DNA from 2 places in the Paenibacillus sp. N22P23 genome. Region 2 is predicted to be linked to the other one. Evidence: predicted binding sites of a transcription regulator. Region 2 holds the regulator's gene; the other holds the start of a gene.
The links. The regulator LexA, encoded in region 2, represses DNA repair genes until DNA is damaged. The targets are predictions, from matches to a motif close to CGAACATATGTTCG.
Positions count from the first base shown of each region.

Region 1: a site for LexA is predicted at 2,106-2,119, ahead of AC506A_RS15325 (SPL family radical SAM protein). Genes of this name have one in related genera too.

Region 1 covers NZ_JBXENT010000002.1:1,057,821-1,062,253, reverse strand. Annotated here, with positions in the region: gene AC506A_RS15340 (formylglycine-generating enzyme family protein) at 1-127, shown strand, start outside; gene AC506A_RS15335 (phosphotransferase) at 403-1,299, shown strand; gene AC506A_RS15330 (hypothetical protein) at 1,316-2,038, shown strand; gene AC506A_RS15325 (SPL family radical SAM protein) at 2,155-3,054, shown strand; gene AC506A_RS15320 (class I SAM-dependent methyltransferase) at 3,047-3,850, shown strand; gene AC506A_RS15315 (sigma-70 family RNA polymerase sigma factor) at 3,985-4,433, shown strand, end outside.
Region 2 covers NZ_JBXENT010000001.1:1,595,821-1,600,253, forward strand. Annotated here, with positions in the region: gene AC506A_RS07590 (aldo/keto reductase) at 1-803, opposite strand, end outside; gene AC506A_RS07595 (DUF896 domain-containing protein) at 834-1,037, opposite strand; gene AC506A_RS07600 (LysM peptidoglycan-binding domain-containing protein) at 1,308-1,685, opposite strand; gene lexA (transcriptional repressor LexA) at 1,875-2,495, shown strand; gene AC506A_RS07610 (hypothetical protein) at 2,592-3,176, opposite strand; gene glnA (type I glutamate--ammonia ligase) at 3,305-4,433, opposite strand, start outside.

The sequences.
Region 1 (4,433 bases), on a different contig from region 2:
CTGGGCAGAAGAGGCTAGAGGCTGTGGGGCAACATGCCGCCGCCGCAGTCACCCGACATTTTGCATCGATGATCTTGGGTTTCGTTTGGCGCGATCTATGGCGAGACAGCACGCTAACGAATCCTAGTGGCCTTATTTCAACAAAGAGACGGGGGTTGAAACGCTAACGAATCCTAGAGGCCTTATTTGGTGTTAAATGGCTCTTTTTCGTATCATTTCTCCTCAATAGGACCTCTACAGTTCGTTAGAATCGAAAAGTGGCCAATTTTGCACGAATAAGGCCTACAGGATTCGTTAGCGCAAAATGTATTCGGGAGTGCTATTCGATGATAGATCTGGAGTTGGAACAGTTAATAGGTAGATTAGAGATCGGAAGCTGATACCAATGGGAGTGTTCCAGCGATGACTACTGATTCTGAGCTTCAGCAGCTCTTTGATGAACCAATTGAACATATTACGGTGCTCGACCCTGGTTATTCCGGGCATGCGAGCGATGTCTGGCTGGTGAAGACCGCATCAGAGGAATGTGTCGTACGTTCATCCAGATGGAAGGAAGCGCCGACCCATGAGTTTTGGTGGGGGTGTTATGATCTGTTTGGGATTGACCCCAGACGAATGCGTCTCTTCGCTGCGAATGCTGCCATGCTTAGTGTTATTGCAGATATTCCAGCGCCGCGAATACATAAGCATCAGATAATCGAGGGCAGAGAGTATCTTGTCGTCGAGAAAATGAACGGTCAGACATTCCAGTCTTTCTCCTTGCAGTCCGATGCACTGCTGCATCAGCTAGGTGTCTGGTTGGGTCGAGTCCATTTGCAGCGCTGCCATTATTTTGGCAACCTTGGTGGAACTCCAATTGGTCCACAACAATCCTTCCATACTCGCTTGTCTCACACCATGAGAGAGCTCGTTGATCGCGATTATGCGAATGATAACAAGATAAAGGTGCAGCTTGATGCGATGCTTCGTGACCTTGAAGATCTTCCGGTACCTGCTCACTTCTGTCCTGTTTTTATAGATCTTGATTCATCGCAGTTTCTAATTCATGACGGGATGTTATCCGCGGTAGTGGATGTTGAAGCTTATGCGGTAGGTCCCCGTGAGCTTGATTTTATTGGTTTGGAGTATGTGCTTGATGAGAGATCGGCGGCTTCTTTCCTCAAAGGGTATTCGTCGATCCTCGCCCCTCCCGATTTAACTGATTATCGCACTATCTATCGTTTTTTCTATCGGCTGCTAGGCGTGCAAGGGTCAGTTGATCTGGGTCTATGGTTTGCGCAGCGGGCATTATTTCAGTGAAACGGAGAATGGCTCCATGAACAAAAAGAAGAAAATCAGGGATTTGATCTATGTCAGTAATGAGAGTGCGAATAACTGCTTCTATTCGTATGGGATTGAATTTCATGAATTTATGAATGGTGTACCTAATAGACCGGAGAATTTGTTACTACTCCAACATAACTTCTCGAATGCGCAATGGAATCCACATACTCGATTTGATTATGTGGCGCGGGAAGAACTGGATGAGCTGATCGAGGATGATGTTTACGGCTATGGGGATTTTTGTTGGGTGGATTTCGCTCAAGAAGCGGATATGGACACATTAAGCAACAATCAGATTGCTGAATTATTGTTCTTCGGGCATCTCGCTAGACCCTTGCACCTAGTGCCAATGATGAGATTTGCCTATTATGCACATGATGACGGTTGGTTCAACAAGCTCTATGTGACGGACCGGCGTGATTATGAAATGCTTTTGGCAAACGTTATTGTAGAGAAGCTGCGGAAGATCACAGGGAGGAAATTTGAGCCAATCCCGAAGGAAGTATCTGCAGTACTATTAGAGTCTGCCCGAGATGGATTATTCATTGGCTTATCGAGAGCGATCAAGAATACAGCCGAATATAAGATCCCGATCGCGGCTGTTGGTCATTTCACGGACATGGACAAAGTCTATGGCATTAGGGACGAAATGAGTGAGTACAAGACTTGGCTCGCATATTCAAAAGGGACCTGGAACCTCGTTAAGGACATCTAAATTCAAGTGTGCTTGTTTTCATCAAATTCACTTCCCACAAACAAGAAGAAATGTTATTCTTGAGATAAGAACAAATGTTCTTATCATGTTGTTTGAAGGTGGGGGTGTAAAGTGAAATGCAATCCGCTCAGGCTAAGAGTATCCTAATCCCTACTAAATACCCTGCCGGTTGGTTCGGGACTAAATATACGATGAATCTCTATCGTGGCTGCGACATTCAGTGTATCTACTGTGATTCACGAAGTGAGCGGTACGGTATCGATGAATTCCACAATGTTACGGTCAAAACAAATGCGTTGGAGCTTCTTCGTAAGGAGCTCGCAGCGAAAAGAAGCAGAGAGTCCACGATCGGCACAGGTTCGATGAGTGATCCGTATACGCTGATGGAACGCAAGCTGCTGATGACGCGGCGCGCGCTGCTGATGATTGCGGAGTTCCGATTCCCGGTACATATTACTACGAAGAGCAATCTCATTCTCCGAGACTCCGATATCCTGCAGCAGCTGAGCACGAAATATGCCTCCGTTGCGGTGTCGATTACGACCGCTAACGATGAGCTGGCTCGTAAATTGGAACCCCATGCGGCTTCCTCTACAGAGAGATTCAGAACGCTTGCTGAGCTCGAGAAACTTGGTGTGGTGACGACTATGCTGATGATGCCTATTCTCCCCTTCTTGGAAGATCAATTGGATAACATTGATCAGCTTGTCGAGAGGGCGGCAGCAGCAGGTGTCAAACATATCATGGCGGCATTCGGCGTTACGTTGCGAGATCGGCAGCGGGAGTATTTCTATCGAAAGCTGGATGAAGAGTTTCCAGGTTTGAGTAATCAATATAGACGGACATTCGGCCTTGCCTATGAGTGTAAGTCGAAGAAGGAGAAAGAACTGGAGCTTCGGTTCCGTGAAGCCTGCTCGCTGCATGGGATATCCACCGAAATGCCCTATTATCAGCCGCCTGCTGCTGACTCGTTCCAAATGAGTTTGTTCGACGATGAGGAGTGTTCCTATGGATGACGTTGAGATTGTTCGACAATTCTATGATGAGACGGTGCAGTACGAGTGGGATCGTCTTGAGCGTCACAAAGTTGAGTTTGAGCTTAGCAAACGGTATATGAACCGCTACATCAAGCCGAACGACAAAGTGCTGGATCTAGGCGGTGGTCCGGGCAGGTATTCGCTTCACCTGTCGGCGCGTGGCTGCGAGGTGACGTTGGCTGATCTCTCGCCCAACAATGTGAATTTTGCGCTGAGCAAAGCGAAGGAGCTTGAGCTGCCACTAGAAGGTCTATGTGTGGACAGCCGCGACTTATCTAGCCTTGCGGATGAGCAGTTTGATCATGTACTGTGCATGGGGCCGATGTATCATCTGAAAGAAGAGAAGGATAGAGTTGCGACTATTCAGCAATGTATGAAGAAGCTAAAACCAAACGGAATCCTATTCGTATCCTTTGTCTCTTCATATTCATTTGTCTGGGATTACTTGATCCGTAATCCTGCATTCATTCTATCTGCTGATCGCAGGTCTGAGCTTCATACGATGATTGAGGATGCGAATTTTGCCGGGCATGGATTCACGGACAACTATTACATTCGTCCGCGAGATGTGGTTCCATTCTTCCAAAAATTCGAGCTAGAGAAGCTGCACGTGATCAACTGCGAAAGCTTCCTATACCTGCGTGAGCCGGAGCTTCTTACACAGCCGCCTGAGGTAATATCGGCTTGGCTCGACTTGGCGGAGCAAGTATGTGAACGCGAGGAGCTATTGAGTTTTGCCGAACATTTCATGTACATGGGAAGGAAGAACGCATAGATGATCGTGACGAGGAGGGCTGCCGGTTTGGCAGCCTTTTGTCATTCGTACACGAATTTGAGAAAAACAAAAACCGTTTGCCGCTCAGCAGCGTCTAACTTGTAGAAGAAGCATAATGGCAGGAGAGGTAGCGCATGGATAACGAATTGCTGGCTCACGCAGCTAAACGCGGTGACGATGCGGCCTTCTACAGCCTCATTACGCAGCACAAAGATAAAATGTACCGGATTGCGTATTCGTATTTGAAGAATGAGAACGATGCGCTTGAAGCCGTGCAAGAAGTGACCTGCCGGGCATACATGCAGATTCACCGATTGAAAGAACCTGGTTATTTTGGAAGCTGGCTGATTCGCATTCTGATGAACTATTGTGCGGATGAAACCAAGAGGCGGTCTCGCCGGAATGAGAAGCATCAGGTGGCGGCCGTGGCTGGAGAACAGCACGTGGGGAGCGGCGAATCCCAATTACTAGAGAAAGTAATGCTCGAATCCGCGGTAGAACGGCTAGATGCCAACTATCGGACCGTCATTGAGCTGAAATATTATCATGATCTAACGATCACCGAAATCGCGAGAACGTTACA
Region 2 (4,433 bases):
AGCCATGACAGCGCGACTTGAGCAGGTGTTCGATCCAGTTCTTTCGCTGCGCTTAGGACTGCTTCAAGCACTGCGAAATTATCCTCGCTAGCACGATTTGCCCACGAGCTCTCACCTTGCTTGGAAGTTAATCTTCCACTTACAGGCTCATCTTGTGTGTACCTGCCTGTCAGAAATCCGCCGCCTAGTGGTGCCCAAGGAATAATACCTACATTCTCTTCCAAGCACAAAGACAACATCTCGCGGTCCATCTCACGACTAACCAGGCTGTATTGCGGTTGAATCGAGATAAAACGAACATAACGATTCCAATCGCTCGTAGACAAAGACTTCATGAGCTGCCATGCGAAGAAATTGGAACAGCCGATATAACGAACTTTCCCTGATGTAACCAGATCATCGAGCGCGCGAAGCGTCTCTTCGATCGGTGTAGCGTGATCCCATACATGAACTTGGTAGAGGTCGATATAGTCGGTATCCAGTCTCTTCAAGCTTGCTTCAACAGCATCCATAATATGCTTTCTGGAAACACCAACGCCGTTTGGATGGTTTGCGGTCGCAAATCTCACTTTCGTTGCGAGTACAACTTCGGAGCGTCTATCTTTTATCGCCTTACCTACAATCTCTTCAGAACGCCCGGAAACATATACGTTCGCAGTATCGAGGAAATTGCCGCCTTTCTCGAAGAAACGATTCATCATCTCTATCGAATCCGTCTCGCTCGTCGTGTTACCGAACGTCATTGTACCTAAACAAAGCTCCGATACGGCTAAACCGCTTCGGCCAAGTAAACGATATTGCATGCTACATGTCCTCCTTCGAATAGACTGCTGCTAATGCTTGATCGTATCGTCCCCGTCCTCTTCATCCTCCACATATTTAATGGTATCGAGTTGATTACGGAAGTTTTTCTTGAAATTCTCAAGATATAGACGGCGAAGCTCGTCGCGTTCGACCAGTTCCTCCGGGGATAACCCTACTGTTTTGTTCTTTCTGGATAATTCATTAATACGGGCGATGATCTTCTCCATATCCATTATGCTCCTTTCCTGAATCGGCCAACATGTCATTCTTTACTTTGACATTTTTAATTGCCCATTGTCAAGGCGAAATGGACCTCTCCAGCGCTTGATTCCACTAGTCTTGACCGCGCTCCATCACGTCAAGTTCACCCTATTTATACGTTATACCACGAAAATGAAAAAAGCCTGAGCAACGGGGGCTCAGACTTGTGAATGCAGATGCTTATAGAACGTTCTTGTAAGTATGTATTCCTATTATAGAAGTAGATGCGGTATATCATCTAGTTATTCGGCAGGAATAATTAAGGATTGTCCGGCTTGCAGCGAGCTAGAGGTCAAGTTGTTCCGTTGTTTCAAGTCGAAAACAACATGACGAATATCTTCACCTTCCTTGCGAATACTGCTAGCGATATTCCAAAGTGTGTCACCGGAGCCAACAATGACGATCTGCTCCGAAGCAGTAGGTGCTGTCGGATGCTCACTGTTAGCTTGGCTTGTCATCAGTGACAATCCTGTGAAAAGCAGTACGAAAAACAATGTAGCAACGGCTAGCCTCATTAGTAAACGTTCTGTTCTTCTCTCTTGCCAAGTACGCTTCACAGCGCGTGTATTGCGAGTTTCACCTTTATAAGTAGAAGAGTAAGTGGACATTGTTGTCATCATTCACCAGCACCCCAAACGTTTGTTCTGTTTTTGTTAAATTTAGAATAACACGAACGCTTGTTTGCAGTCAAGCGCAATTGGAACATTTGTTCGTGAAAATATGCGAACTTGTGTTTCTCGAACTTATGTTTGTACGAACTCCGGTTCTGTGCTATAATTTGACACAAATGAAACTTTGGAGTGATTCCGGTGTCGAAACTTTCAAACCGCCAGCAGGCGATACTAGAATTCATTAAGACGGAAGTACGCGAGAAAGGCTATCCGCCTTCCGTTCGTGAGATTGGCGAAGCGGTCGGACTCGCTTCCAGCTCAACTGTTCACGGCCATCTTGATCGCCTGGAGAAGAAAGGCCTTATTCGCCGCGATCCAACCAAACCTCGCGCGATTGAGATTTTGGACGGCGAAGACAACGAGATTCCATTCCCTCTCTCCATTGCAAAGGTCCCTGTAGTAGGTAAGGTAACTGCCGGTGTACCGATTACGGCAACAGAGAATATCGAAGATTACTTCCCCCTTCCAGCTGACAAGGTTGGTGACCACAACGTATTTATCCTTAGCGTTGTTGGAGAGAGTATGATCGAAGCAGGCATTCATAACGGCGATTACGTCATTGTCCGCCAACAGCAAACCGCTTCGAACGGCGATATCGTCGTAGCGATGACTGAAGAAGACGAAGCTACTGTGAAAACCTTCTATAAAGAGAAGGACCATATCCGTCTTCAACCGGAGAACTCGACGATGGAACCTATTCGTCTGCGTAATGTATCCATACTCGGTAAAGTCATTGGACTTTTCCGCGACATCCACTAAATGAACGAAACAAAGGGGCATTTCTTATCGCTGCAGCAGCGATAAGAAATGCCCCTTTTCGGTCCTCCCCTCGTAGATGTACCTCCGCAATGTCAGCTAACCTACAATTTCACGGAATAACAAATGACGATAAGTGAATTTACTGCTCTTGTACTTGAAACTTAAGGCTATGCCGGAGAAATCAATCTGAATCGATTTAAGCGCATATGCCGTTACTTTTTGTCGAATCAAATAGGATAGCCGTGTTCGATTGTTGTTGTTCACAGCCGCAGCTACCGCAGCTGCGTAAGTTGAAGAACATAGAAGTGCTTTATAGAAGGGCAGAACTGCTCTTGCAATCGCTCTATGAATCGGAGTGGAGAACGTGAATTGCGTTGTCCCCGGTGGAATCGTCGTTCCAATGGAATATTGAAGGATAGGCTCCGGAAACTCGAAATCGAAGAAATAGCCAATCGCATTCGTCGAGAAGCCGTTTAACTTTGCAGAAGGCACTACCGACTTAAACAGAGCGGATAAGGTATCCAAATCCGCGCCTCGAATAGCCTTGGACCATTTCAGTGCATAGGTATAATTCAGTGCGATCTTCCTTAAGAATGGCACCATTGTTGCTGCTACATGTGATAATATCGCCCCGGTAAGCCGAAACTGTTTTTCCGCTTTTGTCGCCGCCCTCTCCTTCACACTCGCTGCCTCCTTCATGTATTACTGTTGTGGCATACTATGCGGATTGAGAGGTACAAGTGCGGAAACACTTCCATCCTCAGACACAAAAAAACCCTCAACGCCAGAGGCGTCAAGGGTTTCCGGTTCTAGTAGAGCGTCAGGTACTGATCGCGTTCCCACTCGTGGATTTGCGTACGGTACATGTCCCACTCGATTTCTTTAAGCTCATAGAAGTGTGCAAGCGCATGGTCGCCAAGCGCTTCACAAATCACTTCGCTGCGAAGCAGCTCCGTCAATGCTTCTTTCAGGTCATCCGGCAAGCTCGGGATGCCTTCTTCAATACGCTCTTCATCCGTCATCACGTAGATGTTACGGTCAGTTGGAGCCGGCAGCGGAGTCTTGTTGCGGATACCGTCAAGACCTGCTTTAAGCATAACTGCAAGCGCTAGGTATGGATTAGCCGCAGGGTCTGGGCTGCGCACTTCAATCCGTGTGCTGAGACCGCGTGAAGCCGGAATCCGAATCATCGGACTGCGGTTGCTCGCAGACCATGCTACATAACAAGGCGCCTCATAGCCTGGTACCAGACGCTTGTACGAATTTACAGTTGGGTTCGTAATCGCTGCGAAGGCACGTGCATGGTTCAGCATGCCAGCCATGTAATAACGAGCGATTTGGCTAAGGCCCAGCTTGTCGCTCTCATCGTAGAACGCGTTTACGTTACCGCGGAACAACGATTGGTGACAGTGCATACCGGAACCATTCACACCGAAGAGCGGCTTCGGCATAAACGAAGCATGCAGTCCGTGCTGGCGAGCAATGGTTTTGACTACCAGCTTAAACGTTTGAATTTGATCGGCTGCTTTAATTGCATCCGCATATTTAAAGTCGATTTCGTGCTGACCTGGAGCCACCTCATGGTGAGAAGCTTCGATTTCAAAGCCCATTTCTTCCAGTGTCAATACGATTTCACGGCGGCAGTTCTCACCAAGATCCATCGGCGCAAGGTCGAAATATCCGCCTTGGTCGTTAAGCTCTGTAGTCGGATTGCCTTTCTCATCTGTTTTGAATAGGAAAAATTCCGGTTCAGGTCCAACGTTCATCGCAGTAAAGCCAAGCTCTTCCGCTTCCTTCAGAACGCGCTTCAGAATGCCGCGCGGATCTCCGGCAAATGGTGTACCATCTGGCATATATACATCACAGATCAGACGGGCAATACGATCCTCTGCAACCCATGGGAATACAACCCATGTATCAAGGTCGGGGTAAAGGTAC